DNA from 2 places in the Syntrophomonas erecta subsp. sporosyntropha genome. Region 1 is predicted to be linked to the other one. Evidence: a T-box and tRNA genes for the amino acid it is inferred to sense, from the RefSeq annotation. Region 1 holds a T-box; the other holds one or more tRNA genes.
What was found. A T-box is a leader RNA that pairs with one kind of tRNA and senses whether it is charged. The one in region 1 lies ahead of ileS (isoleucine--tRNA ligase), so its partner is inferred to be a tRNA-Ile.

Region 1 (16,419 bases):
GGTAACTGGGAGCAAAAATAAAAACCTCATGCCCTAGTCGGGTTAGCTCCTCTTGAAATGTCGAAATAGAGGTAACTACACCGCTGGTATAAGGCTTATAACTATCTGTGAAAACTCCTATCCTCATAGCGGTCGACCCCCCTTTCCTTTCTAATTTAAATATATACCCTTAGGTCCCAATTAGCAATTTTTTTCAGAATATTATGACTTAATGGGACTATCTGCATAATTAATTTAGTATATCTGAGCCCCGTTTTGGCTATTAACTTGTTAACTGCTAACGTTCATATAATTCATAGCCAGCTACTTGGAAGGTTTCCCCGGTATCAGACATATCGCCGGAAGTAGTAATATCTTCCTCCGCCGGTCTGGTAACTTTATCCTGAACTGCATGAGCACAATGCGAACACAACGTAGTGTTAACCAGCCTGTTCAAGCGGGCTGATTCAATAGGTTGACCACACTGTTCACACACACCATACTGACCCATGTTGTAACGCTCCAACGCATCTTTCACTTTTTCTAATTCTAATTCATAAAGTTCCAGTATACCATGATCCTTTTCCCGTTCGTAAAGTTCCGATCCAATATCAGCCGGATGTTGATCATAAAGGGATAATTCATCAATACTCTCAGTTAAAGGAATCATCAAATCATCCTGTTTGGCCCGAATAAGATGCTCTAATTCCTGTTTTTTTTCTAGTAACCTGCTTTTAGGATCCAAAGGACAAACCTCCATTTGCTCTTAATCTGCCCATCCCCAAACAGTAATTACTTCTCCAATTATAAATTAGTATGCCAATTCTGATCAGGTCAATACCGATTAATTATTTAAAGAATGGATTGGAGCCGGGATACGCCCCTTACGGGCAATAAAGCCGGACGAAGAAAATTTACTAACTCTCATGATGGGAGCACGTCCCAAAAGTCCACCGAATTCCACCCATTCCCCTTCCTTTTTCCCAGGAACAGGAATAATTCGCACCGCTGTAGTTTTGCGGTTAATCATACCGATAGCAGCCTCATCAGCTATGATAGCAGAAATAGTATCAGCACTTGTTTCACCAGGAATCGCAATCATATCTAACCCTACCGAGCACACACAGGTCATCGCTTCTAGTTTTTCTATCGACAAGGCACCTGCCACTACTGCATTTATCATACCCTCATCTTCGGATACAGGAATAAATGCTCCTGAAAGACCTCCTACATAAGAAGAAGCCATAGCTCCCCCTTTTTTAACGGCATCATTAAGCATGGCCAGTGCAGCAGTAGTACCGGGAGCACCAACCTTCTCAATTCCCATCGACTCAAGTATATCAGCCACACTATCACCAATGGCAGGGGTAGGGGCCAGAGAAAGATCTATAATTCCAAAAGGTACATCTAAACGCTCGGAGGCCACCCGGCCCACCAATTCACCCATACGGGTCACTTTAAAAGCCGTTTTCTTAATTACATTAGCTAGTTCACCCAAATCTAAGTCAGGATACTTTCGCACCGTATGTAATACAACCCCAGGACCACTTACCCCAATATTAATAGTCGATTCCGGCTCACCAGGTCCGTGAAAAGCTCCCGCCATAAAAGGATTATCTTCTACAGCATTACAGAACACCACCAATTTAGCACAGCCCAAACCATCCCGTTGTGCAGTCAGCTTAGCAGTTCGCTTAATAACCAATCCCATATGATAAACCGCATCCATATTTATTCCCACCCTGGTAGTGGCTACATTTACTGAAGAACAGACCCGCTCAGTCCTGGCCAGGGTCTCGGGAATAGCTTCAATTAAGGCTATGTCTCCGCGGGTTGCTCCTTTATGAACCAGAGCTGAAAACCCCCCTATAAAATTAACTCCCACCTCTCCAGCGGCTTTATCCATATACGAACCTATGGTTACCATTTCATCAGGTTTTAATCCACCTGCTACCATGGCTACCGGAGTTATTGAAATACGCTTATTTATAATGGGTATACCATATTCCTTTTCAATATCTTCCCCAACTTTAACTAAATTTTCCGCTAAGCAGGTTATTTTATCGTAAATTTTTTTACCAGTTATTTTTCCGCTATCCCCACGGCAATCTTGAATATTAATACCCATCGTAATGGTACGTATATCCAGATTTTCCATCTGGAGCATTCGAACCGTTTCCAAAATCTCTTCCTTGCTTATGCTAAACGGCATTCAATAAACCCCTCCTGACAGTTAAGGGGGGATAACAGTCCCCCCTTATAAGTTATTCGTTTTAGATCTCCCCTAAACCGTCATTACCTAGATACGATGCATAAAACGGAAAATATCTTCGTGCTGTACTGTGACCTGTAAGCCTAGACTGTTGCCTTTTTCTACTAGGAGCTCGCGCATTTTGTCTATCTCCAGCTTGCTGGTAGATGTATCCACCACCATAATCATAGTAAAAAACTCCTGCAATATAGTCTGGCTTATATCCAGAATGTTTACATTAGCATCTGCTAAAATATTAGCTATAGCCGCAATTATTCCTACCCGGTCATGGCCCAATACACTGATTATGACTCTTTTCCCCTCTTCCACAGGCAGACCTCCTGTTCCTACAATTTATTAACCACTTCCCGGCAGCGTTTACATAACCCGGAATGGTCATCATCCTGTCCTACCGAGGGTTCAATTATCCAGCAGCGCTCACATTTTTCTCCCTGGGCAGGTTTGACACTTACCCATACTCCATCTACCCCTTCCAAACTAATAGCATCAGCGGAGCGCTCCCCAGCAGGCCGTATATCTAGTCGGGAAACAATAAATAATTTTTCCGATGCCGTGGTAGCATCAAGTAGTTTTAACCATTCTTCCTCGGCATAGATTACTACCCATGCACCTAGTGAATGGCCAATTATTTTACTGGTACGGGCTTCCTCCAGGGCCTTAGTAACCACTTCCCGAAGTGATAGCACTTTTGACATCCTGCTTTCCAGATCATCATCCTGGTAAAGATCATTGGCTGCCGGCCAATCAAGGAGTTGGACACTTTCGGGCTGGTTCTCATTACGCAAAAATCCCCATATTTCCTCACTGCTAAAGGCCAGAATCGGTGTCAGCATTACCACCAGGGCTTGAATAATATCATAAAGAACCGTCTGAGCAGCCCGGCGCTCGGGATCATCCGGTAATGAACAGTAGAGCTTATCTTTAAGAATATCAAAATAGATGTTGCTCAAATCCACCGTGCAGAAATTATGAATGGAATGAAATACCACATGAAATTCGTACTGATCATAAGCGCGCGTCACCCGGCGGATCAGTTTATCCAACTTTAATAGGGCCCAACGATCTAACTCCGTTAACTTATCGAATTCTACCCGGTCACGGCTAGGATCAAAATCGCAAATATTACCTAGAATAAAACGACAGGTATTACGAATCTTCCGGTATGCTTCAGCACTTTGGCGGATAATATTCTCAGAAACCGATACATCATTGCGGTAATCTGCCGATGATACCCATAAACGGAGGATATCAGCCCCTAATTCTCTAGTAAGTTTTAGCGGGTCAACTACATTACCTAATGATTTAGACATCTTGCGTCCCTTTTCATCTACTACAAATCCATGCGTTAATACCTTCCGGTAAGGAGAGGTACCCTGCACAGCTACTGCTGTGGAAAGGGAAGAATTAAACCACCCGCGATGCTGGTCACTTCCCTCCAGATACATATCTGCCGGCCACCTGAGCTGAGGACGGGTTTTTAAAACTGCAAAATGGCTCGATCCAGAATCAAACCATACATCCATAATATCAGTTTCCTTGTCGAAAGTATTACCCTGGCATTTTTCGCATTGGTATCCTTCCGGCAATAATTCGGCAGCCTCTTTGGCAAACCAGATATCAGAACCATGTTCAGCAAAAAGCCGGCTAATACGTTCAATGGTTTGGTCATTGATAATTGTTTCCCCACAGGAACGGCAATAGAAAATCGGAATAGGTACTCCCCAAGTTCGCTGGCGGGATATACACCAATCCCCACGGTCACGAACCATGTTATAAATCCGCTCCCGCCCCCAGGAGGGAATCCACTCTACTTGATCGATAGCTGCCAGGGCTTTCTCACGAAAACCATCAATAGAAGCAAACCATTGTTCTGTAGCCCGGTATATAATGGGGTGCTTACACCGCCAACAATGTGGATACTGGTGCTGTAAATTGCTGGCTAAAAGCAGCCTATCCCGGTTACGTAATTCTTCGATAACGTTCTCATTTGCATCATGTACATACAAACCTTTAAACTGCTGAGCCTCTTCAGTAAACCGACCCCGGCTATCTACAGGTGAGAGAACATCTAATCCGTATTGACGGCCTACATAAAAGTCGTCTTCACCATGTCCCGGAGCAGTATGAACACACCCAGTTCCGGCCTCCAGGGTGACGTGCTCTCCTAGTATGATCAGGGAATCCCGGTCAAAAAAGGGATGATGACAAATGGCCCTTTCCAGCTTTCGTCCTTTAAATTCTTCTATGATCTTATAGTTATTCCAATCCAGATCTGAAGCTACCTGTTCCAATAGACCTTTAGCAACTACATATTTTTCCTCCTCCACCTGCACTATGACATATTCAAAGTCGGGATGGACTGCAATGCCTGTATTCGCAGGTAGGGTCCAGGGAGTAGTCGTCCATATAACCACAAAGGCATCCTGCGGTATTACACCTTTACCATCTTTTACGGGAAATTTTACATAAATGGAAGGTGAGGTCTTATCCTGGTACTCAATCTCGGCTTCTGCCAGGGCAGTCTCACAATCAGCACACCAGTAGACAGGTTTCAGCCCTTTATAGATATACCCTTTTTTTGCCATCTCCCCAAAGACCTTAACCTGAATGGCTTCAAAACCCGGATCTAAGGTAATATAAGGATTATCCCAATCACCCCTTACACCCAAACGCTTAAACTGATCCTTTTGTATATCCACATATTTTAAGGCATATTCCCGGCAATGATGCCTAAATTCAACTACATCAGTACGCTTCCGGTCCAGTCCCAGATTCTTAATAGCCTGTTGCTCAATAGGTAACCCATGAGTATCCCAACCAGGAACATAAGGACTATCAAATCCGGCCATAGATTTGTATTTGATAATAATGTCCTTAATCACTTTGTTCAAGGTATGCCCCAGATGTATGTTGCCATTAGCATAAGGAGGACCATCATGCAAAACAAACTGAGGTTTCCCGGTAGTCTTCTCCTGAACTTTTTCATAGACATTAATCTTTTCCCAGAAATCTAAGATTTCCGGTTCTCTTTTCGGCAGGTTTGCCCGCATAGGAAAATCCGTACGGGGCAAATTCAGTGTCCCATCATATTTACCTTTAGCCATATCGTGTAACCACCTCGACATTGATTTTTTCCGTTAAATAAAATACCTTTCATCCCCAAGGGACGAAAGGTATTCTTCCGCGGTACCACCCTAATTAGCATTCGTTATAATGCCATCTCCTAACTGCATAACGGACAGCACCGTTTAAACCTCACCATCATTAGATCTTCGGTTTAAAAGCTCACGGGTGATCTTCGGCTGGACAACAGTACCCGGCTCCCACCTTATCCAGGCTCGCTGTAACCGTTATTCTCCGGCTTACTCTCCCGGTCAAAGCCTATAAAAATTAACAAATATCTTTAAACCTTTAAAAATCGTTATATATTGTAGCATATTGCCCCATATAAGACAACTACAGCCGGTCAACCATTACTTTTATAACCATTATACCCATAGTTGACACTAATTTTTCAACTAATTTCAAAATCCATTAAGCTTTCCGGACCGCTTTTTGGGAACCAGAATCATGATCCATATTTTTAGCACATATATCCTCAACAATACACTGTGAACATAAAGGATTGCGGGCTTTGCACACCTTACGACCATGAAATATCAGTAAATGATGAGCTTTGATCCAGTGCTTTTGGGGTAGAATTTTCTTTAGCTGCCCTTCGGTTTTATCCGCTGATTTACTTGATACCAGCCCCAGGCGGTTGCTTACCCGGTGAACATGAGTATCTACCCCTAACGCCGGCTGATTAAAGCCTACCGCTATCATTACATTAGCAGTTTTTCGCCCTACCCCGGGAAGCTTTAACAGTTCATCAAATTCATCGGGAACCTGATCATGATATTGATCGTGTATTATTCTAGCCAGTTTTTTAAGGTGGGCAGCTTTATTGCGATACAACCCTACTCCCCTGATTAATTCTTCAATCTCAGCTAATTCACCTTCCGCCAAATCACCCGGCTGCGGATATTTTTCAAATAACCTGGGAGTTACTTTATTCACCTGTTCATCAGTACTTTGGGCTGATAAGACAATAGCTACCAACAGTTGAAACAGTTCCGTATAATGAAGCCGGGTCTTGGCCTGTGGATATTCTTGTTGTAGTCGTCTTATAATTACTTCAGCTCGTTGGCTTTTATCATCCACTTAACCACCCGCATTTATTTTTCTTTTGGCTCCACCCTTTAAGACTCTACTCTTTACAATAATGACAGGTGGACCCTTCTGTTTCATCTTAAAGTTTACCATTTAAAATTAAAAACCGGTATAATCCCTGCCTTAATCATTTAAACAACTACGCATTTAGGGTACTGATTGGAATTGTATCTTTACTTATATCCTACTTTATCATGACAGCAGTGGACATGATTAGAAGGAAAATAAAAATGTCATTACTATAGAGGAACATACCAGCACCTGGTTTGGCCATTAACTATAGAACCTTACTCAGGAAAGACTGGGTCCGGGGATTAGTGGGATGGTCAAATATCTGTTTTGGCAGCCCTTCTTCCATTATTATTCCCTCATCCATAAAAACCAGCCGATCACCCACTTCCCGGGCAAATCCCATTTCATGAGTAACAACCACCATGGTCATGCCTTCTAAAGCCAGGTCTTTCATAACTGTTAAAACTTCCCCTACCATTTCCGGATCCAAGGCTGAAGTAGGTTCATCAAACAGCATAACCTTAGGCTGCATAGCTAGAGCCCGGGCAATAGCTACCCGTTGCTTTTGCCCCCCCGATAAATTACCCGGATAAACATGGGCTTTGTCAGTTAACCCCACTTTACCGAGAAGTTCCATGCCCCTTTCCTTCGCTTCCTTTTTATTGACTCCCTTTATTTTAACCGGTGCCATGGTTATATTCTCCAGGGTAGTTTTGTGAGGAAACAGATTAAATAGCTGAAAAACCATCCCCACTTGTTGACGGATTTTATTTATATCGGTTTTGGGATGAGTTAGTTCCTCACCATCAATATATATATGTCCGGAATCCACTTGTTCTAGTTGATTAATACATCTTAACAGTGTACTCTTGCCGGATCCACTGGGACCAATGACACAAACCACTTCCCGGGGGGCTACATTAAAATTTATCCCCTTTAAAACCTGTAATGATCCAAATGATTTATTTACATCTACCACCCGTATCATTCAGTCGCCAGCCTCCTTTCCACATAATCTCCAAATAGGGATAGGCTCTTGGTAATCATAAAATACATGAGAGCTACACAACCCCATACCCAGGTGGCTTCATACGTATTGGCATAAACCAGGTCGCCTCGATGGGTTAGTTCGGCTACAGTTATGATTGAAACTAGTGAAGTATCCTTTAACAATGCAATAAATTCGTTTATTAACGGCGGTACCACAATTTTGTAAGCCTGAGGTAGAATCACATAGATCATGGCCTGCTTATGATTCATCCCTAAAGACCGGGCTGCTTCCATTTGCCCCTTGTCAACCGCCTGGATACCAGCTCGTACTATCTCACCGATATAAGCGCCGCTGTTTAGTGAACAGACTATTATAGCCGATGAAAAAGGATCATTATTATATATCAAAGGTAAAACACCAAAATACAAGAGCAGGATCTGAACAAAAAGCGGTGTACCCCGGAAGAAATCTATATAAATAGTTGCTGTGCCATACAAAAGACGCGAGCGGGATAATTTGAACAGACCAGCAAAAAGCCCCAACACCATACCAAAACCAACTGACAGCGCCGTAAGTACAATAGTTACCCAGGCACCCCCCAGAAAATAAGTAAAGTTATCAGTTATAACCTGATAGCCGTGTAATTCAGTGATACTACCCATGATTACTGTGCCGAAAACATTCTCCAATCCTGACATTTACCGGTTTCCTCCCTGCATTACAAACCAAAAGCGCGAGTAATTGCTCGCGCTTTTATTAATAATCTTTGCACCAGCTAACTTTAGTCAAACCACTTGGAATACAGCTGGTCATAGGTTCCGTCAGCCTTTATTTTGGCCAGCCCTTCATTCATCATGTTGAGCATTTCGGCATTGCCCTTCTTTACTGCAATACCATATTGTTCCTCAGCCGAAAAAACATCTCCTACCATTTTTACCTTGGAATTCTTTTGTGATTTTAGGTAGTAGGCTGTTACTGGGTGGTCATTAACTACTGCATCAACCCCACCTTTTTGCAGTTCCATAAAAGCAGGTCCTATGTCATCAAAATTACGCACCTCAGTAGCCGGATCCTCAGACTTTACTTTAGCACAGTAACCGGCACCGGTGGTACCAGTTTGAGCGGCCAGTCTCTTACCTTTCAGATCTTCAACTGTGGTAATCTCTTCGTTATCATTACTTACTGCAATGATTAGGCCCGCATCAAAATAAGGCTCGGTAAAATCAACGGATTTTTTACGTTCTTCATCAATAGTCATACCAGCAATAGCCACATCAATTTTGCTGGTGTTTAAAGCAGGTATTAATGCTTTAAAGTCCATATGTTTAATCTCAACTTCATAACCTTGCGCTTCACCTATAGCCCGGATAAGATCCATATCAAATCCAGTGTAATCATTACCTTCCTGCATTTCGAAAGGCGGGAAAGTAGCATTGGTGCCAGCTAACAATTTGGGCTTGTCCGCACCTTGCTTATCACCCTCCTGCTGATCCTGCTGTCCACCGCAACCAACCACTGCCATCATACCAACAATTAATAAGACCGCTAAAACTATTTTACCTGCTCTCTTCATCTAACCTTTCACTCCTTTGGCACAAACCTTAAAATCAATACTGAAATAATTATACAGTCTTGTGTATGAATCGACAATGGTTAAATGGCATCTGCTTAACTGACACCTGGTAAGAAAATCGATAATACCGGTATCGCAAACAATTCATAGTTCGGTGAGTTGGTTAAACACTGACCTAGACGTGTATATTTTTAAATATTCCTAAAACCCATCTCCTCATTCCAATCAGGGATATGTCCGCACTGTGTGTACCTGACATAAATACTTATTTTTACAATTCCGTGCAGTTTTTAAACCCCGATACCCAGCCAATATTTGTTTTTTAAACTGGCCCAAATGAATCGGCTCTGCTATTATGGAAACTGAATCGCGGAAATATATAATTTAAATGGAGCAGGATGGTAATGAAAATAAGCTGTCGTAATCGGGCTGAATTAAGTATGCTACTGGTGGCTTTGATATGGGGTACTACTTTTGTATTAGTTAAAAGTGCTCTAAGTGATATTGGCCCTTTTTTATTTCTAGGTCTGAGGTTTTTGATTGCTTTTGGGGTGATAGCACTATTGTCATACCGGAGCCTGATACACATCCAGTTTTCTACCCTGGCCGCCGGTAGTCTACTGGGGGTTTTTCTTTTTATAGGTTATATCTTTCAAACCGTAGGTCTTAAATATACGACTTCTTCCAACGCTGGGTTTATAACCGGGGTAAATGTAGTCCTGGTGCCTATTATTTATGCAATTTTGTACCGGATCAGGCCGGCTGCCACTACCATATTAACCGTGGTTATGGCTATCATAGGACTATATTTTATGTCATTTCAAGCTGATACCTTAACACTTTCTTACGGTGATCTTTTGGTTCTAGTTTGTGCGGTAGCCTTTGCCCTGCATATTGTTTTTGTTGATCGTTATTCACACCAGCATAATCCAGTGGCCATCACCGCAGTACAAATTCTTTTTGTAGGTGTAGTTTGCCTTATTATAGGCCTACTTTATGAACCATGGCCTGATCACTTTACCCCTAACGCAGTTAATGCTATATTAATAACCTCAGTATTAGCAACTTCCCTGGCTTTTCTATTACAAAATGCCATGCAAAAATACAGTACACCAACCCGTTTTGCAGTAATACTTACTATGGAACCAGTTTTCGCCGCTTTGGCAGGATACTTATGGGCTGGTGAAATATTAAGTCCCCGAGCTCTGGCAGGAGCAGGACTAATTTTACTATCTATGCTGGTATCAATTTTTAGCCGCCCTGGTAAAAAACAGCCTAAAAAATCAGCGGCAGCTGAGCCAAACGTAATTAAGGCACATTCTTATTTAAATAAACTAATAAAAGATTAAAAAAACCAGGCTTCGAGGTAGTAAAGTGTCTTAACTATCTCAAAGCCTGGTTTTAAAATTAAATTAAAGCCATTACTCCGCTTACCTATTTATTTATAATCGCTTGTACGGTATCCGGATCAACTCCCCGGATTTCCACCAGTTTAGTGCGTGATGTTTCCCCTTTTACAATTAATATATCCCGTTTGGGAAGCTTAAAAAGCCGGGCTAAAAAATCTACCAGGGCCTGATTAGCCTCTCCTTCAACCGGCGGGGCAGTTAGCTTAATCTTTAAAGCACCATCTATCTCCCCAGCAACCTGTGTACGTGAAGAACGGGGTTGAACTCTAACCTCGATCCGAGTTCCCTCTTCGGTTGGAAAAAGGTTTATCATTCTTCCTTTTCCTCCATAGTTACTGTTTCCAAATGCTCCATCAATTCCTTCAGGTCTTTACTATAAAAAAAGGATGATAATTCATCTATCTTGTGCTGATTACGCTCCAATAAATCCAACTCTCCATTGATCTGAGCTTTTAGTTCTACATTAAATAGATTAAGGCGTTTAATAATATCCTGATATACCATTAAAATGGTGGATATTTTTTTCCTGGCTTCTCCCAGAATAAGGTCGGCTTCTTTACGAGCACTGTTTTTAAGATCCTCAGCAGTCTGCTGAGCTAAAATCAGGCTGCTGTTCATGGTTTCTTCCATTTTCTTATAACGAGCCAGTTCATATTCCAGGCGTTGAATCTCTTCCTTTAGTCGGGAGTTATCAGTGTAAAGTACCTCATAGTCCTGAGCTACCCGCATTAAATAGTTTTTTACTTCGGTCTCATCAAGACCGCGAAGAGCTTTGCGGAATTGCTGGTTACGAATCTCCATCCCGGTGATCATCTGTTCCCCCCCTATTCCTTACTCTCATGATCTCCAGTAAAAACTGCGGCGGTAAGTCCACCATGGAAAGTTTGTAAAAGCTCCCGGTATGGTTTTTTTTGTTCCCATTTACCATCCCGAAGGCCTGTAATAGCATTGCTGTAGAGTCTTACAACCTGGGCCAAAAGTTTATCGGAATAAAACTGTCCTTCAATCCTTACCCTAGTTACTCCTGCCCGGGCCAATAAGGGCAGGTAGGGGAACAAACATAAATCACAGGGTGTATAAATGTAATTTCGGCAGCGACTATCCGTGCGTATAGTATAGTACTGCCCCAATGGGTCCATGAGCCGATAAGTGCCTTTTTGGCAATGCAGCTTACAAGAAGACCTTTCTTCCGAATTTATAGATCCATTAATACAATAATCAGTAACCATCGCACATAATGAACCATGTACAATAATTTCTAAAGAGAGATTACTAGCAAAAACCTGCATTATATCGGCAAAACTTGTTTCCGGGGATACAGTTGCCCCCTTTATTCCTTTATCCAAAAAGAAATTAGCGGCGGCAGCATTGGTGATGTTTAATCCGCTACCCGCCAGGATTTTTACTTTGTTTCCATCCAGCCAATCCCACAGACTAGTCTCATTAATCATAACCCCACCCAGTTTATCCAATGGCAATTGTTCCATGAAACCTTGTAACCAATCACCATCTTCCTGGGTAACAATACGTGGGGTTTCAATTACTACTTCTTTACCATATACTTCAGCCAGCTGGATAGCCTGTTCAATTTTTCCGGCCGTCCATTTTTCATTAATCTGTCTAAAGCCCTCTATACCAATAATAAAAGTATTTACGGGATAATCTTTTAAGTTGTGTATAGACTCCAATGTCCCTACTTTTACACTCAAGTGCGGATTCCAGTGTTGAACAGGCCTATCGTGATAATCGCTTTCATTAAGCCTCTTCTGGAGGCACGGAGCAGTAGGAAATTTAGGCTCACGTTTCCCGTCCAGACCGATGGACTCCAGTCCAGGCCTGGTAAAAAGACCCCCACTGGTAAAATCTCTGATCCTTATATTAGCAAGCTGTTGATATTGTGATTCATCAGTTATATATTCATCCGGTTCCTTCATATACCCGTCAATAGCATGACGATATATTTTAACTAAATTACTGACATAGGTAGCATCGCGCATACGCCCTTCGATCTTAAACGAGGTCACCCCCGCCTCAACCAGATCTTTTACGTAAGGATACAGGCATAAATCATTATGAGCCAACCAGTATTTATACTCATCGGAAGTTTCCCTACCACTTTGCAAACGGTATGACCAACGGCAAGGTTTTATACAACGCCCCCGGTTGCCGCTTTGTCCTGCTAAGAAACTGCTGAAATAACACTGACCAGTATGAGATATGCACAGATCACCATGAGCAAAAAATTCTATACCCATACTTGTATGGGCATGAATATGGGCAATTTCTTGGAGAGACAAATTTTTGGATAAAATAACCCTTTTAAAACTGTTTTTCTCCAAAAATCGGACTGCAGCCAGGCTTCCAATCCCCATCTGTACACTAGCATGCAGGTTAATGTCCAGACCAAGATCCTGACATATTTTTACCACTCCATAATCCTGTACTATTATAGCGTCGACTCCTATCTGTTGGAGATAAACCAGATAATCAGTCAGTTCAGCCATTTCATCTTCATAGTACAGATTATTTACAGTAACATACAATTTCTTACCCTGCTTATGCAGGTAATCTACTGCGTCCTTTAATTCCCGGTCAGAAAAATTAAATTCAGGTCTTAACAGGCGCATGTTAAATCTCTTTCCACCCAGGTAAACTGCATCCGCCCCTGCTGCAGCCACCTTTTCCATTATGTCCCATTTTCCTGCCGGGGCTAGCAACTCTATATTATTTTCCAAAAAAACAGACCCCTTTACAGCAACATATACAAAAGATCTACAACTAATTTTTGTGCCAGAGTGATTGCCAGTACCGCAATTATAGGGGAAAAATCCATTCCCCCAGCTGCTGGTAATAGGCGACGAAACGGAGCCATTACAGGTTCAGTCACATCATAAATAAATTTAATGATAGGTTGATAAGGATTATGTCTAACAAAAGACAATACACACCTGGCAATAATTAACCATACCAAAACATTAAATGCCATGTTGACTATCATTATCAATTGAAATTTGCCCACCAAATACCCCCCTGCACCTGTCCTTATCCTAATTCTACCGAGCGTAGATAAGCTTTTTCAATACCATTAAAGAAAGCTGTACGCAATCCGTCCTTTTCCATCTGCCGTAATGCAGCAATGGTAGTTCCGGCAGGAGAAGAAACCTGCTCTCTAAGTACAGCAGGATGTTCTCCACTTTCTTGCAACATTTGTATACTGCCTTTAATTGTATCCATAACTAAAATTCTGGCGGTAGCCGCATCTAAACCTAATTCAATAGCAGCACTTATCATAGCTTCCACTACCAGGAATACATAAGCTGGCCCACTACCTGATATGGCTGTCACCACATCCATATATTTTTCTTCCAGAATCACGCAGGAGCCCATACTGGTGAATATTTCCTCCACCAGGTCCAGGTGCTCTTCATTAGCATGCTTTCCCTGACATAAAGCGGAAACTCCGCTTCCCACTAAACAGGGCAAATTGGGCATTACTCTTACTACCGGTACAGGCAGAGAGAGCCGGTTTTCGATAACAGAAGTCTTTACCCCTGCCGCTACCGATACTAGTATCTTATCAGGAGTCCAGGATGACATGGTTTCCGCAAGTACCTGTTCTACCTGATGGGGTTTTACTGCAATAATTATCGTATCACTCTGAGATACCACTTCTGGTTGAGGAAGAATCCGGGCGTTATAATCCTGTTGAAAAAGCTGTTCCCGGACTGGATCGATATCATTTACATAAATAAGATTGAACTGATCCGATAAGCGGGTAGTTATTCCGCCAGCCAACGCATAGGCCATCTTGCCGCATCCTATGATGCCTAAACCTGACACTATTACTCTCCTCCCAAGGAATTCCAACCTGGACGGCGGACTAGTGAACGGCCATCCCGGGCAATCTCCACATTACTGGGAGTAAATATAAAAATGTTTTTGCCTAATTGCTGGCTATGCCCCTCCAATGAATAGGTGGTACCACTGATAAAATCAATAATTCTCTGGGCAATCTCCGGAGGAGTGTTTTCCAGATTTAATACAATCTGTTTACGGTTTTTAAGGTGGTCTGCCAGTACTTGTACTTCATCAAAGCTATCTGGTTCACATACAACCACCTTCATAGTCTTGGCGGTGTGAATACTAACCACGTTAGCCATATTCTTACCTTCTTCAGTACTTTTAGGAAGTTCAACTAGCTCTTCCCTGACTTCCTCTCCTACTCCCATCCATGACCACACCTTATCCATAAAACCCATAACTGTGCCTCCTTTTCAAAAAATCCCGGTACATTTAGGTACAATTAAAGCCCTAATTCTCACCATGGAAAATAGCACTACCTATACGGACTATATTAGCTCCTTCCTGGATAGCAATTTCATAATCCTGTGACATCCCCATAGAAAGATAACGTAAATCAGTATTGGGTAATGAACGCCGGCGTAAACGTGTCCAAATCTGATAAAGTTCTTTAAAAACCGGACGAGTTTCTTCCGGCTCGTCTACCAGTGGCGCCATAGTCATAAATCCCTGTATACTTATTTGTTCCAATTCACCGGCTGAAGCAAGAAAATGCTCAATATCATCCGGATTTACACCTGCTTTTTGTTCTTCTCCAGCTATATTAACCTGTAGCAAAACCGGTACTTTAGTTTGCAACAAGCGTCCCCTTTTGTTAATCTCTTTAGCCAGATTCCAGCGATCCAAAGAATGGATAAGACATACCTGTCCTACCACATCTTTCACCTTATTAGTTTGCAGCCTTCCTATCATATGCCAACGAGCCCCAGGTAAGTGATGAACTTTCATTCTTAACTCTTGAACCCGGTTTTCGCCGAAGTTGCCGATGCCTAGTTTATAAGCAGCTTCGACAACATCTATATCAACCGTCTTACTTACGGCCACCAGTAGAATATCAGAAGGTAGGCGCCCACTTTGGGTAGCCGCCCGGGCTATCTTTTCTTTTATGTTATCGATACGAACCTGTAAATCTTTCATAAAAACGATGCTCCTGTTATTTTAAGTATTTAATATAATAAAATCGGTTTCTGCAAAACGTTATGTAAAATTATATAAAGTTTTGCTCAATGCAAAATATTCCGGGGCCATTCTTGCCTGGGAAACAACACCTACTTGTCTGGCAGCACCAGAGGGAACCGTTATCAAAGGCCCTTGTATATGGGTGAACGATAGAAAAACATCATTGTTAAGCTGGGGATACTACCCCCTTGTCCTATTTCGCCGCTCTATCTTGGCAAAATAATTTCTATCATACCCCGCGAATACCACTATACATATTTACCATATTACATACGATGATTTAAAATCTTTCCAGTGTAATATGAATATGAATCAAATCACTAAAAAACTAATTCCAAATGTTGAACCTCGGCCTACTTCGCTATCTACAAATACTTCTCCTCCATGGGATTCCACAATATGCTTAACAATTGATAATCCTAACCCGGTTCCTCCCTGATTACGAGAGCGGGCCTTATCTACCCGGTAAAAACGCTCAAAAACCCGTGGTAAGCTTTCCCGGGGAATTCCCATACCTGTATCACTGATTGTAGTAATTATACGGCTTTCTTTACGCTGGCAGCGAATAATTATTTTACCATTCCGGGGAGTATATTTTATAGCATTATCTAGTAGGTTAATTAAAACCTGTCCAAGTAAATCTTCATCAGCTACTATCCGGGGAAGGGTAAAAGGATAGATAAATTCTACATGCAAATGTTTTTCACTGATTTGGGGACCTAATATATTCATGATGTTCCGCATGGAACGTACAATACATACTGGTTTAGGATTAATGAAGCGTTCTTTAGATTCAATAGATGATAGACTAAGTAGATCATCTATCATTCTAGTCAGGCGATCAGTCTCTGCTTCGATAATTGATAGAAAACGGCGACATGTAGTACTATTTTCCGCAGCACCATCCAGAAGAGTTTCTACAAATCCCTTT
Region 2 (16,419 bases), 960 kb from region 1:
GCAGGCTGAACTAGAGGAAAGAGTTGTGGAAGCTTCATCAGGTGGTGGTGCAGTTCAGGTAAAAGTCAGTGGTAAACAGGAACTGATATCCATTAAAATTAATCCCGAAGCTATTGATCCTGACGACGTAGAGATGTTGGAAGATATGGTCATGGCTGCTGTAAACGAGGGTATTCGCAAATCTCAGGAAATGGTGTCCACTGAAATGTCTCGTATAACCGGTGGGTTAAATATACCTGGTTTGTAGTTATTGTACTCTTTACATCCCTTATATTGGTATGATAAATCAAGGAGGAATATGGAGTGAGGCTAGCCCGTCCTCTGGAAAACTTGATTGATCAGTTACTTAAACTTCCTACTATTGGCCCCAAGACGGCGCAGAGACTGGCTCTATTTATCCTTAAACTTCCGGAGCAGGAAGCCCGCCAGATAGCGCAGGCTATTGTTGACGCCCGGGTTAAGGTTTTCCCCTGTTCTTCTTGTGGTTACTTAACTGATACTGATCCCTGTTCTATCTGCCAGGATAAAGATCGAGATGAAAGTATATTATGTGTAGCTGAAGAGGCCAGTGACATAATCGCTATTGAAAGAACCAGGTTTAAGGGCCGGTATCTTGTTCTTAATAAAGGTTTCCATTTAATGGGTGGACAGGCCCTGGAAGAACTTGATCTGGAACCATTTAAAGCCAAACTGGCCGGAGGTAAGGTAAAAGAAGTAGTACTAGCATTAAATCCTGATATTGATGGGGAGGTTTTGTCCCGTTACCTGGCAGGAATAGCTAGAAACTATCAGGTAAGGGTTACACGTTTGGCACACGGTCTTCCAGTAGGTGGAGATATAGAATTTGCTGATGAGATTACATTGCGCAGGGCTATTGAAGGACGAAAAGATATTTGACATACTATAAAACCTTTCGGCGTATACTGTAGCAATACATGTCCCTGTATACGGCCGGGAGGTTTTTTGTTATGGCGGTTTGGTCAGATTGGTTTAATAAGCTATGGGACTGTCTAGTAATGAAAGAGGAAGATATTCTGGAGGGATCCTATAATGATTATGAAATGGTGGAACAGGCCAAAAAGGAGTTAGAACAAGCCAGAAATCTTTTTACACGAGTTGAAGATCCGGATATGGTAGAATACGCCGTATATAATCTGAAAGCGGCGGAAAAAAGATTTGACTACCTGATCAAAAGGCTTAAAAAACCGGGTAATACCGGATAAAAGGGGTGGGGTTATGGAGATTGTCAATGTAATCATGGCGGCTTTATTCCTGCTGGTAATTTTATATATCGTAGCTCAGGTATTGATGAAACCCATTAAACTATTATGGAAGGTATTGCTGAATTCAGCAGTCGGTTTAATATTACTATTAATAGTAAACTACATAGGTAATTATTTTGATTTTTCTCTGCCCATTAATATAATAACTATTTTAATAGCTGGGTTTTTAGGCATTCCCGGGATCTTATTGCTGGTATGCTTTCAGTTACTAGTCATGTAAACTTCCTATTTTACAGTTTTAAGAGCTTTAGGAAGCTCTTTTTTTTTGGTTAATTTCGGACTAAAACTAGTAGAATAGGTATTAAAATATCTAAAGAATAGTAACGGCCTTGCCAGGAAGAGTTGTAACACATATAGTTAAATATGAGTAACATTTACACTAAGCAAGATAATTATTGACGCACAATTAACAACAATTTATACTTATATAAATTGCCCTTTTTCTAATACCAGGAGGTGTTCGCAACGGAGTATAATCAGACTAGGGTGGTAGAAGCATATATAGGAGAATACGCAAGCGGGAAAAGTGAAATAGCTATAAACCGGGCTCTTGAACTTAAAAGTCAGGGTCGTAAGGTTACCCTAGTAGACCTTGATACAGTAGAGCCTTTTTATACGTTAAGGCCTATCAAGAAACTTTTAGAAGAAAAAGGTCTAGATGTCATTGGCTTTTCTCCGGAAGATGCTTTTGGGTTAGGAGAAACCGGGGCTATGTTAAACCCGCAGGCTCGTTGGGCTTTAATGCGGGAAGGCGATGTAATTATCGATATTGGCTATGGGGTTCACGGGGCCCGTACCCTTAATTTAGTGGAAGGGGCCGACCAGTCTCCTGAACTACGGGTAATAGCGGTAGTAAATTACAGTCGTCCTATGACCAGTTCACCTGACAGGATAAAGAAATACTTAAATGAACTAGGTAGAGTTGATGCTATTATTGCTAACACCCACCTGGGAGATCAAACTACTATTGAAGTAGTTAAAAATGGTAACCAGGTTATAATTGAAGTGGCTCAAGAGTTGGGTATTCCCATAGACTTCATTGCATTAGACCAGTCATTTGCTCCCCAGATAGCGGGTGAGGAATTCGATATACCGATTAAATTCATCAATCGCTACATGCCAGGGGCGATATGGTAAAATTTTGGATTAAAAGAACAGGAGGTGCATCTATTCAATGGCAAAAGTGGTGGGTAAATCCAAAAAAGGTTTTTTAACCGGTAATGAAACTGTTGCCTGGGCCGCATTGGCTGCCGGCGCAGATATCATGTTTGGCTATCCTATAACCCCCCAGAATGAAATTATGCATTATTGGACTAGGTTGGCTCCCCAATATGGGAGGGGGTTCCTGCAAACCGAGGATGAAATATCGGCAGGTTTTACCGTATGTGGTGCAGTACAGGCAGGTAAAAAGGCTTTTACCGCGACTGCTGGTCCGGGAAATGTTTTAATGCAGGAGCCATTTGGAATGGCTGAGGCAATGCGGCTGCCGTTGTTTGCAATTATCCAGCAGCGGGGTGGCCCTTCTTCAGGAACGGTGATTTATTCCCAGCAGGAAGTAGGTTTAACAACTTATGGAGGCAATGGGGAAGGACACCGGATAGTTTTTTCTACAGCTACCCATCAAGAACTTTATGATTACACTATAAAGGGCTTTAATACAGCTTGGAAATATCGTTTCCCAACTTTTATGCTGGGAGATGGTTACCAGGCTAAGATGAGAGAACCTTTGGAGATGTATGACCCTGAAGAACGGGGCATAAAAATGGTTGAGACTAATCCCTTACTCGGAGTGGAAGGCCATATTGGGGAAAACCGGGAACCGCAACACTTGTGTAACATATACAGTCTGGAGGAAGAACTATATGATGTGGTTCTTAAGCATGCCGCTGAATATGAAAAGATTAGTCCAGAACTGATTGAGTATGAGGAAAGGGAATGTGAGGATGCGGATATAATTATCGTTTCTCATGGAGTAGTTTCCAGGGCTGCTGATGATGCGGTTAAAGCTCTGCGCGCTCAGGGAATCAAAGCCGGATATTTCCGCCCCATTACCTTGAGGCCATTTCCCCAGGCACAATTGAGAGAAGTCATAGCTAAAAGCGGAACTAAAAAGCTTCTGGTGGCTGAGTCGGCCTACGGTCAGCTTTATCGGTTAATGAAGCAGGAGATATACGGGGAAACTGTACCTATTGAAACCCTGTTTAAGCCGGGAGTTGGCATTATAGACTACGATATCATTAACAAAGTTAAGAGCGTTCTATAAGGAAGGGGGTTAAAAAGTGATTTCACCAGCTATACCAAAATCATGGTATCTACCCTCCAAGCCGCACAAGTTTTGCCCGGGATGTGGGCATGGTATTATACTCAAAGCGTTGGGGGAAGTAATAGACGAGCTTGAGATACAAGATAAGACTATATTTGGATGCGATATTGGGTGCTCTCTCCTTTCATGGGACTTTTTTGCCTGTGATAGCACTCAGACCCATCATGGGCGTACTACACCAGTTATGGTTGGCATTAAGAGGTCCCGTCCCGAGTTAATTACTATCGGCTATATGGGAGATGGTGGTGGATATTCCATCGGGTCGCAGCACTTACTCAATGCCGCCGTTAGAAATGAAAAAGTTACCTTGATTCTGGCTAACAATACCAACTATGGTATGACCGGGGGACAAATGGCCCCTACTACTTTACTTGGACAGAAGACGGAAACTTGTCCCTATGGACGTGATCCCGAGGTTACCGGTTATCCCACTAAGGGGCCTGAGTTTATAGCCCAGGTAACTTCTGATCGTGCCTATGTGGCCCGGGCTACTGTATCAAAATACAACCAGCTAAAGCGTTTCCTGCGTAATGCTTTACGTAATCAAATAGAAGGTAACGGATTTTCCTTTGTAGAAGTATTGTCCACTTGCCCGACTAACTGGAGGACTAATGCACAACAAACTTGGCATTTCCTGGAGGACGAAATGGAACCCTTCTACCCAGTAGGAGAATTGAAGAGTCCCTTTACCAAAGGAGGGGATAAATAATGGCACTGATAAGAATTGCTTTGGCAGGCGAAGGCGGACAGGGTGTACAGTCAGTTGCAGAGATTCTGGCCGAAGCTGCCTATAATGAAGATAAACAGACCATATATATTCCCAACTTTGGTCTGGAGCAAAGAGGGGGAGTATCTATAGCCTTTTTGCAGGTTAGTGAACAGAGGATTGGTGCCCCTAAATTTAATAAAGCCGATGTAGTTATTGCCATGAGTGAAAGGGCTGTTGCAAGAACAGCCGTTTATTCCGATGAAAACACTTTGTTTGTATACGATAATGGTTTTGCAGTTAATCCAGACGATCTTCCCGGTGAAGCCAAAAAAATTATCGGGATTCCTGCCCTGGAAACTGCTAATCATGAGTTACACCCCCGGGTTTTTAATATCATTATAATGGGGGCAGTAATTGGATTAACCAACATGGTTAGTTTTGAAGGTGCCAAAGCTGCACTGGAGCATAAACTGGGGCATAAATTTGAAAAAAACCCGGATTTGCGCGAATTGAACTTTAAAGCGTTGGAACTGGGCAAGAAAATGGCAGAGGAATCCCTTAAGGAAGGGGTGGCAAAATAATGGCCCAAAAATTAGAAGCACTATCAACACCAATGGAAAAAGCCGTATTTCATATTTTCCCGGCTTTTTGCAAGGGATGTGGACTATGCAAAGAAAAATGCCCTAATGATGTCCTGATCTGGTCGGAAAAACTAGGTGTATACGGTACCCCTGCAGTTGAACCAAAAGATGAGGAAAGCTGTATCGCCTGTAAAATTTGCGAAATGGTTTGTCCCGATGCGGCTATATATATCGAAAAGACCAAAAGCAAAAAAGCGGTTGGGTAAATTAAAGAGGTCCCGGCAATATATTGCTGGGACCTTTACATATACAAAGTAAGATTAGTAATTATTTTGCCAGAAACTATTGTCATAATAGATGAGTTCGGTATATAATACAAAAAGTGCTGCGCGATGCGAAGTACTTTTATTATGACCAGGGGTTAAAAAATACCAGAAAACAAAAAACAAAAAAACTTGACACTAACCCAGGGGCATGATAATATAATTCTTGCGCTGCGCCGGAGACGGCAGTCGGCAAAGCTCTTGATAAAACAGAACAGCAAGGACCGAAGTGCGAGGAGCTGGTAAAAAACCAGCACCGTAAAACTTTAACAACAAGCCAAGCGTAAAGCTAGGATGGACATTTTAACGGAGAGTTTGATCCTGGCTCAGGACGAACGCTGGCGGCGTGCTTAACACATGCAAGTCGAACGGAGATTATCGACGAGCAACGCGAATTGATAATCTTAGTGGCGAACGGGTGAGTAACGCGTGGGCAACCTACCCATATGTGGGGGATAACACTGGGAAACTGGTGCTAATACCGCATAAACTTTAGGAGTCACATGACGCTTAAAGCAAAGATGGCCTCTTAACAAAGCTATCGCATATGGATGGGCCCGCGTCTGATTAGCTAGTTGGTGGGGTAAGAGCCTACCAAGGCAACGATCAGTAGCCGGCCTGAGAGGGTGGACGGCCACACTGGGACTGAGACACGGCCCAGACTCCTACGGGAGGCAGCAGTGGGGAATATTGCGCAATGGGGGAAACCCTGACGCAGCGACGCCGCGTGAGCGATGAAGACTTTCGGGTCGTAAAGCTCTGTTGTACGGGACGAACGTCACTAACAATAACAAGGTTAGTGAGTGACGGTACCGTACCAGCAAGCCCCGGCTAACTACGTGCCAGCAGCCGCGGTAAGACGTAGGGGGCGAGCGTTGTCCGGAATTACTGGGCGTAAAGGGCATGTAGGCGGATGCTCAAGTCAGGTGTGAAAGACCGCAGCTTAACTGCGGGGTTGCATTTGAAACTGAGGATCTTGAGGGCAGGAGAGGGCAGTGGAATTCCTGGTGTAGCGGTGAAATGCGTAGAAATCAGGAGGAACACCAGTGGCGAAGGCGGCTGCCTGGACTGACCCTGACGCTGAGGTGCGAAAGCGTGGGTAGCAAACAGGATTAGATACCCTGGTAGTCCACGCTATAAACGATGGATACTAGGTGTGGGAGGTATCGACCCCTTCCGTGCCGCAGCTAACGCAATAAGTATCCCGCCTGGGGAGTACGGTCGCAAGGCTGAAACTCAAAGGAATTGACGGGGGCCCGCACAAGCGGTGGAGCATGTGGTTTAATTCGATGCAACGCGAAGAACCTTACCAGGTCTTGACATCTGGCGAAGCCTGTGGAAACACGGGTGTGCCTTTGGGAGCGCCAAGACAGGTGGTGCATGGTTGTCGTCAGCTCGTGTCGTGAGATGTTGGGTTAAGTCCCGCAACGAGCGCAACCCTTGCTATTAGTTGCTAACAGGTAGAGCTGAGCACTCTAATGGGACTGCCCGTGACAAGCGGGAGGAAGGTGGGGATGACGTCAAATCATCATGCCCTTTATGATCTGGGCTACACACGTGCTACAATGGATGGTACAGAGAGCAGCGAAACCGTGAGGCGAAGCGAATCTCAGAAAGCCATTCTCAGTTCGGATTGTAGTCTGCAACTCGACTACATGAAGTCGGAATCGCTAGTAATCGCGAATCAGAATGTCGCGGTGAATGCGTTCCCGGGCCTTGTACACACCGCCCGTCACACCACGAAAGCTGGCAACACCCGAAGCCGGTGACTTAACTGGGCAACCAGGGAGAACCGTCGAAGGTGGGGTTGGTGATTGGGGTGAAGTCGTAACAAGGTATCCGTACCGGAAGGTGCGGATGGATCACCTCCTTTCTAAGGAGACATGAAACGTAACTGTTTCATATCCTAAGGTCGATCACTTTGTGATCCTTGCTGTTTGTTTTATAAATTTTCCCAAATTAAAATGATTATAATGTTTTTAAACTGAGGTTAAATATATGGCATGGGCCTATAGCTCAGCTGGTTAGAGCGCACGCCTGATAAGCGTGAGGTCGATGGTTCGATTCCATCTAGGCCCACCATTTTTATGACTGTAGGTTTAAATCATGGGGGTGTAGCTCAGCTGGGAGAGCACCTGCCTTGCAAGCAGGGGGTCAGGAGTTCGAATCTCCTCATCTCCACCATAAATTTTAACCAAAAAAGAAGTTCTTTGAAAACTGCACACAGTAATAAAAGCAGACAATTCATCGAGAGATGGAGAGTTTGTCTCGCGCAAAGATAGGTCAAGATACTAAGGGCGTATGGTGGATGCCTAGGCGCTAGCAGGCGAAGAAGGACGCGGCAAGCTGCGAAAAGCCACGGGGAGCTGCAAGCAAGCATCGATTCGTGGATATCCGAATGGGGAAACCCGGTACCAGTAATGAGGTATCATCCCTGCCTGAACACATAGGGCAGGAGAAGCGAGACCCGGTGAACTGAAACATCTTAGTAACCGGAGGAAGAGAAATCAAGCGAGATTCCTTAAGTAGCGGCGAGCGAACGAGGAAGAGCCTAAACCTACAATGTGTAAGGCTGCAACCGTTGCATTGTGGGAGTTGTGGGGCGTTCTGGACAGTATTGCAGAACTGTCAAAGAGTCAAAAAATAATTGGTTAGGCGAACCTGACTGGAAAGTCAGGCCATAGAGAGTGAGAGCCTCGTAGCCGAAAGCCAGTTAACTCTTAGGACTAACCCCGAGTACCGCCGGACACGTGGAACCCGGTGGGAAGCAGGGAGGACCACCTTCCAAGGCTAAATACTAGCTAGCGACCGATAGCGGAAAGTACCGTGAGGGAAAGGTGAAAAGCACCCCGGGAGGGGAGTGAAAAAGAACCTGAAACCGTATGCCTACAAACAGTAGGAGCTCCATGTTGCTAAGGCAACGGAGTGACTGCGTACCTTTTGTAGAATGGGCCAGCGAGTTACGGTAGTAAGCGAGGTTAAATCTAAAAAGGATGGAGCCGGAGCGAAAGCGAGTCTAAAAAGGGCGACTAGTTTGCTGCTGTAGACCCGAAACCGGGTGATCTATCCATGGCCAGGGTGAAGTCCCGTTAACACGGGATGGAGGCCCGAACCAGGGTACGTTGAAAAGTACGTGGATGAGCTGTGGATAGGGGTGAAATGCCAATCGAACTCGGAGATAGCTGGTTCTCCCCGAAATAGCTTTAGGGCTAGCGTCGGAGTATTCCTTATGGGGGTAGAGCACTGGTTAGGCTAGGGGCCTTCACCGGTTACCGAACCTTCCCAAACTCCGAATACCATAAGGTAAAATCCGGCAGTCAGTCTGCGGGTGAAAAGGTCCGTAGACGAAAGGGAAACAGCCCAGACCGTCAGCTAAGGTCCCTAAATCCATGCTAAGTGGGAAAGGATGTAGAGCTGCATAGACAGCCAGGATGTTGGCTCAGAAGCAGCCACCATTTAAAGAGTGCGTAATAGCTCACTGGTCAAGTGGCTCTGCGCCGAAAATTCAACGGGGCTAAGCATGGTACCGAAGCTACGGATCCTACGGGATGGTAGGGGAGCAATCCTAATGGGTAGAAGCTATACCGAAAGGAGTAGTGGACTATTAGGAAGAGAGAATGCTGGCATAAGTAAGCGAGAAGGCAGGTGAGAATCCTGCCCGCCGAAAGCCTAAGGATTCCTGGGGAAGGCTCGTCCGCCCAGGGTAAGCCGGGACCTAACCCGAGGCCGAAAGGCGTAGGGGATGGACAACTGGTTGATAATCCAGTGCCACCTAGCTAGCGATTGAGTGAAGTGGTGACGCAGGAGGATAGGTGAAGCGCACGGAAGGAAGAGTGCGTCCAAGCACGTAGGGTGCTGTGTAGGCAAATCCGCACAGCGAGAAGCCTGAGGTGTGATGGGTAGGGAAGCGTAGTACCGAAGTCATTGAATCCAAACTGCCAAGAAAAGCCACTAGCAAGTTAGCAGGTGCCCGTACCGCAAACCGACACAGGTAGGCGAGGAGAGAATCCCAAGGCGCGCGAGAGAACCCTCGTTAAGGAACTCGGCAAAATGACCCCGTAACTTAGGGAGAAGGGGTGCTCTGTTAGCGTGAATATATAAACATGTATGAGCGTGAGAGAGCCGCAGTGATCAGGCCCAGGCGACTGTTTAGCAAAAACACAGGTCTCTGCTAAATCGGAAGATGAAGTATAGAGGCTGACGCCTGCCCGGTGCCGGAAGGTTAAGGGAAGAGCTTAGCGGAAACGCGAAGGTTTGAACTGAAGCCCCGGTGAACGGCGGCCGTAACTATAACGGTCCTAAGGTAGCGAAATTCCTTGTCTGGTAAGTTCAGACCCGCACGAAAGGCGTAACGATCTGGGCGCTGTCTCGACGAGGGGCTCGGTGAAATTGTAATACCGGTGAAGATGCCGGTTACCTGCGATAGGACAGAAAGACCCCGTGGAGCTTTACTGTAGCCTGATATTGGGTTTTGGTAGTTCATGTACAGGATAGGTGGGAGGCTTGGAAGCAAGGTCGCTAGGCTTTGTGGAGCCACCGGTGGGATACCACTCTTGAATTGCCGGAGTTCTAACCTGGTGCCCTAAACGGGTACAGGGACAGTGTCAGGTGGGCAGTTTGACTGGGGCGGTCGCCTCCGAAAGAGTAACGGAGGCGCCCAAAGGTTTCCTCAGCGCGGATGGAAATCGCGCGAAGAGTGTAAAGGCAGAAGGGAGCTTGACTGCGAGAGGGACACCTCGAGCAGGGACGAAAGTCGGGCTTAGTGATCCGGCGGTACCGAGTGGAAGGGCCGTCGCTCATCGGATAAAAGCTACCCCGGGGATAACAGGCTTATCTCCCCCAAGAGTTCACATCGACGGGGAGGTTTGGCACCTCGATGTCGGCTCATCACATCCTGGGGCTGGAGAAGGTCCCAAGGGTTGGGCTGTTCGCCCATTAAAGTGGTACGTGAGCTGGGTTCAGAACGTCGTGAGACAGTTCGGTCCCTATCCATCGCAGGCGTAGGAGAATTGAGAGGATCTGTCCCTAGTACGAGAGGACCGGGATGGACAGACCGCTGGTGTACCAGTTGTATCGCCAGATGCATCGCTGGGTAGCTATGTCTGGATCGGATAAGCGCTGAAAGCATCTAAGCGCGAAGCCGGCCTCAAGATGAGTTCTCCCACTCCAATAAGGAGGTAAGATCCCATCAAGATCAGGTGGTTGATAGGCCAGAAGTGCAAGTGCAGCAATGTACTAAGCGGACTGGTACTAATAGATCGAGGGCTTGACCTAAAAAATGCGAGAGATACTGTGTGTAGTTTTGAGAGAACCAGTGGGTAGTAACTGGTTTAATGAAAAAAAGAATAGTAATCAGATATCCTGGTGATAATGGCGGAGGTGATACACCCGTTCCCATCTCGAACACGGCAGTTAAGCCCTCCAGCGCCGATGGTACTACGGAATTCCGTGGGAGAGTAGGACATTGCCAGGATTTATTTATTTTCTGGTAAGTTAGACTATACTATCATAAAAAGCATTTGACAATTGAATATAGCTGGAATTAGATGAGATGAGCAGGGATGAACTTTGTCATGCCAGCACATTTACCGGTGCTGGTTTTATTTTGCCTTTATCCGGAGTAGAAGTATATCTGGGTATAGAGTCAGGTACCGGTTGAATCTGGAAAAATTGGATATAGCTAAACTTTTTACATCATTAAGCCGGGAAGCACCTGCCTGTTGGCTGGAAAGTTTGGTTGTTAATTGCGGAGACTGGTGCAGGCCAGCATGGTGTGGCAACGGCAACAGCGGCAGCAGTTTTAGGATTAAAGTGTACCGTATATATGGGTGCTCGGGATATGGAGAGACAGAAGCTAAATAATTCCTTTTGTTATGGCCGGGCTTCTCGAAGAAGATATTGCCCTTAGTTGTATAAAAGCTATGGAGCAGGGGGGCGTAATATCCTGGAGATAGGGGTACCTTTTTCCGACCCTGTAGCTGACGGGGAAGTAATAGAAAGGTTCCATCACGGGGGAATTAGTAAGGGATTAAACCTTACCAAAAGCCTGGAATTTATTAGCCAGGGAAAAAATGTAAATGATCTGAAACTTATATTATTTGCTACTATAATCCTATTTACAAAATGGGTATGGAGGTATTAAAAAAAGAGTGGGGGGAGGCCGGCATAGATGCCGTGATAATTAGCAACGGAAAAGTTGAGGGGACCGCTGGCTGTCCCTTATTTTAATAGATTAGTAAAATGGGGCTGGTTGATCTTACTAGATTAGTTAACACTTTGGTTAGAAAGTGCATATGGTAAGGTATAGTATTTTAAAGGGTATTTCCAGTTGGGGAAAGGGAATACTCACTAGAAAAAGGGAGTAGTTTTTAAGTGGGATATTTAAATACTATACCCCAATCGGAGAGTGGAGTACTGTTACCACGCTGTAGTTTATGTGGTCAGGTACCGGAGAAAGGAATCCGGGGCGGGATTAGGATTAAAAGGGCTTTTATATGCGAGAAGTGTGAGGCTGATATTCTTAACATGGAGGTAGGATCGCCGCGTTACCAGGACTATATAAACCTAATGAAAGAGATATTTAAGTAAAGGGTACCCGGAGGGGTACTTTTTTTCATGGATTAATCACTCCGGTTTAATATACAATATTGTAGTAAGCAATTATAAAAAATAAGGTATTAAAATTGGTATTGGTGATGGTGAAAATAGAAATGCAAACACAAAGTTCGGCACCAATATATGAAGCCATACAAAATTATATAAGTGAAAATAACCTGAGATGCCACATGCCGGGTCATTTAGGTGGAGCCGGTTTCAGGCTAAAGGAGTTTCAACAGGTGGCGGCTATGGATGTCACCGAAGTACCTGGGTTGGATGATTTACACTTACCCCGGGAGGCTATAAGCCGGGCCCAGCAGTTGATGGCGGAGGCTTTTGGAGCCGGGCAAAGTTTGTTCCTGGTTAACGGAGCTAGTTCAGGAATACATAGTCTTTTTTTAAGTCTGCCGGTGGGAGCAGAAGTAGTAGTGCCACGCAATGCCCATCTTTCTTTTTTTGCCGGGATGGTTTTATCAGGGGCTAAACCTCATTATATGCTGCCCCGGGTTGATGAGGAAACTGGTGCGGCACTATGTATAGAGGCGAATGATATTGATCTATGCCTTAAGCGGAATCCGGATGCTGCAGCAGTATTTATAACTAGCCCGGTTTATTATGGGGTAACTAGCCAGGTAAAAGAGTGTGTATTCAGGGCTCACCAGTACGGAGTCCAGTTTTTTGTAGATGAGGCGCATGGTTCTCATTTCAGGTTTCACCCTGATTATCCTGGCACAGCTTTACAGGCCGGAGCAGATGCAGCCGTAAATGGTTTTCATAAAACCCTGCCGGTTTTTAACCAGGGAGCGGTCCTGCATTTAGGAACCCATTTTTCTGGATCGGAAAGAGTTTTCAAGACATTCAGTTTGTTAACCACGACTAGTCCTTCCTATCCCATTATGGCTTCCATTGATTTAGCCCGTAAGTTTATGGAGGATGAAGGTTTTGCACATTTGCAAAAGGCTTATGAGTTATCCAGCTATTATAGGAAAAAACTTAATGATTTAAAGGGAATTCATTGCTGGGGGGAAGAGTTATGTTCTCGGGCGGGGATAGGTGGACTAGATCCTTTAAAAATAACTATTTCTCTGCCCGGGCTAAGTATTGACGGGTTTCAGATGGCCAGAATCATGCGGGATAATTATGGTGTACAGGTAGAACTGGCTGAACCTCACCTGGTAATGGCTATGATGTCTATATTTCATGACCGGGAGGATTGGGAGCGGCTATTCCAAACAGTTAAAAAAATTTCATTAAGTTATGGTAGTACTAAAAGGCAGAGTTTAGGAGTAAAAGTGCCGCCGGCTCCATCAGTATCCATGAGTCCCCGGGAGGCTTTCCTGGCCCCGTCAATTACGGTACCACTAGATAAATGCCGGGATAGGGTCTGTGCTGAAATGGTGGCACCTTATCCTCCGGGAATACCATGCTTACTTCCGGGGGAACAGATTACTGCAGAAGTAATAGATTATTTAAAATATTTACGTACTTGCAAGGTAAATGTGCAGGGACCGCAGGATTCCAGTTTGGATAATCTGCAGGTTATTAAAGATACAAAGTAAAGAGGTTTTAAAATGAACAGGGGTCTTTTTGTAAGTTTGGAAGGGATAGACGGGTGCGGTAAAACATCAGTGCTGGAAATACTGTTAAAAAAACTGCACGATTTTAAACCCCGGGTGATTCGGGAACCCGGGGGGACGGTTATTTCAGAAAAAATAAGGGATCTATTATTGGATACTCAGAATGAAAGTATGCTAGCTCGTACCGAGGCCTTTCTTTATGCTGCAGCCCGGGCCCAGGTGGCAGAGGAGGTTATTAAACCGGCCCTGGAGGCAGGGAAAATGGTAATCGCTGACCGGTTTATGGATTCAACCCTTGCCTACCAGGGATATGGCCGGGGGCTTGACCTTAAGTTTTTGCAAGAGTTAAATCAACTGTGCACTGAAGGAATAGTTCCGGATTTAACCGTTGTATTAGATATTGATCCGCAGATAGGTGCATTAAGGCGAAAGCAGGATACCCCGGACCGTTTGGAGAAGGAAGGAATAGAGTTTCAATCCCGGGTGAGAGATGGGTATATGCAGTTAGCTGCTATGGATTCCCAACGCATTAAGGTGGTTAACTCAGATCAGGAATTAGAGTTAGTTGTTGAAGAAGTCCGGAACCATATTATGGGTTGGATAAAAACCAAAGGGGTACTGTCAGAATGAAGATCGACCGCCCCAAGAAGGAATTAAATCATTACCCCGGAATAAACCGGCTTGATACCAGGGGGGTGCCCCGGGGAGCACGGACTTCGTTTGGGCAGGAATTATCACGGCATAGTGAGGCCGAGAGCCGGCAACGTATGCAGCAGATTTTAGAAGAGTTAAACCATTTAACTGATCGGTTGGATCGTAGCCTTAATATTGATGATTTGATGCTTTACAAACGGTTGGTTAAAAATTTTCTGCAGGAAGCTACTTCCAGCGCTTATATCCTCAACCAACAACGGGGCAGTAATCGCCGGGGAAGGGCTATATTGATAACCGTAAAAACCATTAATGAAGAAATGGAAAGGGTTATTGAGGAATTTATCCGCCAGAAAAAACAGCCCTGGGATGTACTAAGTATTTTAGACAAAATTCGCGGTATGCTAATAGACCTAATGATCTGATTGGAAGGAGGGGGAAGCAGAGGGAAGGTCCTTTTGCTTCCTTATAATAGCAGGTGGAGACGCCGGTGGGAAAAGACCAAATATTTTTAATATGTGAACCAGACCCGCAGGGGAGAGACGGGATTAAATTTAAGGTAATTAAGATCGGGTGATAATGTGGATTATTTCTCCAGTATAATAGGACAAGATCGGCCGGTTGAAATGCTTAAAAAGGCCCTGAAATCAGGAAAAGTAAGCCATGCTTATCTTTTTGTTGGGCTGGAGGGTGTAGGCAAGAGTACAACGGCATGGGCCCTGGCCTGTTCACTATTAGCAGAAGGTGATAAAAGTGCCGATTTCTTTTTACGACAGGGTATGCATCCGGATTTAATGGTGCTTAAAAAAGCGGACAACAAAACAGTTATTACTAAAGAACAAATCAGCGGGGAAATGGAACCATGGCTGGCGCTTAAACCATACCGATCCCGTCGCCGGGTTGTGATCATTGAAGAGTGCCATTTGCTGAGTTTGGAGGCGGCCAATGCTTTATTAAAGACCTTGGAAGAACCACCTGGATACGGGGTTTTGATTTTGATCTCTAATGAAACTAGTCTGTTAGAAACTATCGTATCAAGATGTCAGATAATTCGTTTTTCTCCGGTAGCGGAACATCTAGTAGAACAATATTTATTACAGAGGGGTTACGAAGCTGATAAATCCCGGGCGGCGGCACGACTAGGTCAGGGCAGCCTGGCCGCTTCTTTAAGAGCTGCGGAAGAGCCGGAGTGGGAAGCCAGCTGGGAAATAGCTGCTTCCATTGTAAGAGGGCTGTCCAGTGGGGAGAAGGGGCAGATTTTCACAGGGGCTGAACAAATGAACCAGGCTCCAGAGTTAGTTGTCCGGATAATGGAAACAATATTAAGAGATATATGCGTTTATAATGAAACCAGGGAAGAGCGTTTTCTGGTAATTCCAGAAAATATAGAATTGATACAACAGGTTAAGGGATTCGAGCCCTCCCGATTAAGAGAGGCTATTATTCAAGCGGCCCGGTTGAAAAGATTTTACCGGCGTAATGTCAATCCATTGTTGATCAATATAAATATCGCCTGGGAAGTGTACCAGGGATTACAAAGATCTGTCTAAAATCATACCAATTCGAGGAGGTTTTATTAGTGGCATTAGTTGCAGGGGTACGTTTTAAACCTGCCGGAAAAATATATTATTTTGATTCTGAGGGAATGGAGTTCGAAGCTGGTGAAGCAGTAATTGTTGAGACTATTCGCGGAATCGAATATGGTAACGTTGCTATTGGAACCAGGGAAGTCCCGGAAGAGGAACTGGTACTTCCTTTAAAACCGGTGATACGCAAAGCAACTGATCAGGATTACAGGATCCATGACAACAATCGCCAGAGAGAAATAGAGGCTCTGGAAATATGTAAACAAAAAGTGAAGCAGCATAATCTACCTATGCGCCTTATTGATGTTGAATATACCTTTGATATGGGCAAGTTAATTTTTTACTTTACAGCCGAGGGAAGAGTGGATTTTCGTGAACTGGTAAAGGACCTGGCCTCTATTTTCAAAACTCGTATCGAGCTACGACAGATTGGGGTTCGGGATGAAGCCAAAATGCTGGGGGGTATTGGGACCTGTGGACGGATACTGTGTTGTAACAATTTTTTAGGTGAATTTGAGCCGGTTTCTATACGCATGGCTAAGGATCAAAACTTGTCACTTAACCCGGCCAAGATATCCGGCATCTGTGGAAGACTGATGTGCTGCTTAAAATATGAATCAGACGCTTATGACCACAGAAAATGCCAGGAGGGAAACAAGTGTGGAGAAAACTGTCCAAGAGCTAAAAATGATCATCCGGGAGTTAATACTAGAAGTCGGTGATTTGAAGGAGCGCGTAGCCCGTCTGGAAAACGACTGGGCAACCCAGGAAAGAGAGGAGCCCCCTATG

Region 2: it encodes a tRNA-Ile, which carries the amino acid that the T-box ahead of ileS (isoleucine--tRNA ligase) is inferred to sense. The anticodon was not compared.

Annotation. Positions count from the first base shown of each region.
Region 1 is NZ_AP042459.1:251,227-267,645, forward strand. It holds gene ACZ5Q0_RS01180 (glycosyltransferase family 4 protein) at 1-127, opposite strand, end outside; gene ACZ5Q0_RS01185 (TraR/DksA C4-type zinc finger protein) at 278-724, opposite strand; gene ACZ5Q0_RS01190 (PFL family protein) at 824-2,191, opposite strand; gene ACZ5Q0_RS01195 (ACT domain-containing protein) at 2,279-2,560, opposite strand; gene ileS (isoleucine--tRNA ligase) at 2,578-5,355, opposite strand; T-box leader at 5,411-5,638, opposite strand; gene nth (endonuclease III) at 5,786-6,454, opposite strand; gene ACZ5Q0_RS01210 (amino acid ABC transporter ATP-binding protein) at 6,741-7,463, opposite strand; gene ACZ5Q0_RS01215 (amino acid ABC transporter permease) at 7,460-8,128, opposite strand; gene ACZ5Q0_RS01220 (basic amino acid ABC transporter substrate-binding protein) at 8,248-9,039, opposite strand; gene ACZ5Q0_RS01225 (DMT family transporter) at 9,444-10,388, shown strand; gene ACZ5Q0_RS01230 (DUF167 domain-containing protein) at 10,474-10,761, opposite strand; gene ACZ5Q0_RS01235 (DivIVA domain-containing protein) at 10,758-11,261, opposite strand; gene ACZ5Q0_RS01240 (peptidase U32 family protein) at 11,273-13,183, opposite strand; gene ACZ5Q0_RS01245 (YggT family protein) at 13,198-13,467, opposite strand; gene proC (pyrroline-5-carboxylate reductase) at 13,491-14,288, opposite strand; gene ACZ5Q0_RS01255 (cell division protein SepF) at 14,291-14,707, opposite strand; gene ACZ5Q0_RS01260 (YggS family pyridoxal phosphate-dependent enzyme) at 14,760-15,446, opposite strand; gene pnpS (two-component system histidine kinase PnpS) at 15,801-16,419, opposite strand, start outside.
Region 2 is NZ_AP042459.1:1,212,564-1,228,982, forward strand. It holds gene ACZ5Q0_RS05940 (YbaB/EbfC family nucleoid-associated protein) at 1-247, shown strand, start outside; gene recR (recombination mediator RecR) at 304-897, shown strand; gene ACZ5Q0_RS05950 (DUF2508 family protein) at 969-1,223, shown strand; gene ACZ5Q0_RS05955 (pro-sigmaK processing inhibitor BofA family protein) at 1,237-1,503, shown strand; gene ACZ5Q0_RS05960 (hypothetical protein) at 1,740-2,420, shown strand; gene ACZ5Q0_RS05965 (ferredoxin oxidoreductase) at 2,458-3,546, shown strand; gene ACZ5Q0_RS05970 (thiamine pyrophosphate-dependent enzyme) at 3,563-4,315, shown strand; gene ACZ5Q0_RS05975 (2-oxoacid:acceptor oxidoreductase family protein) at 4,312-4,896, shown strand; gene ACZ5Q0_RS05980 (4Fe-4S dicluster domain-containing protein) at 4,896-5,162, shown strand; rRNA gene ACZ5Q0_RS05985 (16S ribosomal RNA) at 5,523-7,092, shown strand; tRNA gene ACZ5Q0_RS05990 (tRNA-Ile) at 7,225-7,301, shown strand; tRNA gene ACZ5Q0_RS05995 (tRNA-Ala) at 7,328-7,403, shown strand; rRNA gene ACZ5Q0_RS06000 (23S ribosomal RNA) at 7,501-10,493, shown strand; rRNA gene rrf (5S ribosomal RNA) at 10,580-10,692, shown strand; partial or broken gene ACZ5Q0_RS06010 (tryptophan synthase subunit beta) at 10,960-11,079, shown strand; gene ACZ5Q0_RS06015 (tryptophan synthase subunit alpha) at 11,128-11,361, shown strand; gene ACZ5Q0_RS06020 (sigma factor G inhibitor Gin) at 11,592-11,807, shown strand; gene ACZ5Q0_RS06025 (aminotransferase class I/II-fold pyridoxal phosphate-dependent enzyme) at 11,915-13,375, shown strand; gene tmk (dTMP kinase) at 13,388-14,023, shown strand; gene ACZ5Q0_RS06035 (YaaR family protein) at 14,020-14,469, shown strand; gene ACZ5Q0_RS06040 (DNA polymerase III subunit) at 14,671-15,594, shown strand; gene ACZ5Q0_RS06045 (PSP1 domain-containing protein) at 15,624-16,352, shown strand; gene ACZ5Q0_RS06050 (initiation control protein YabA) at 16,291-16,419, shown strand, end outside.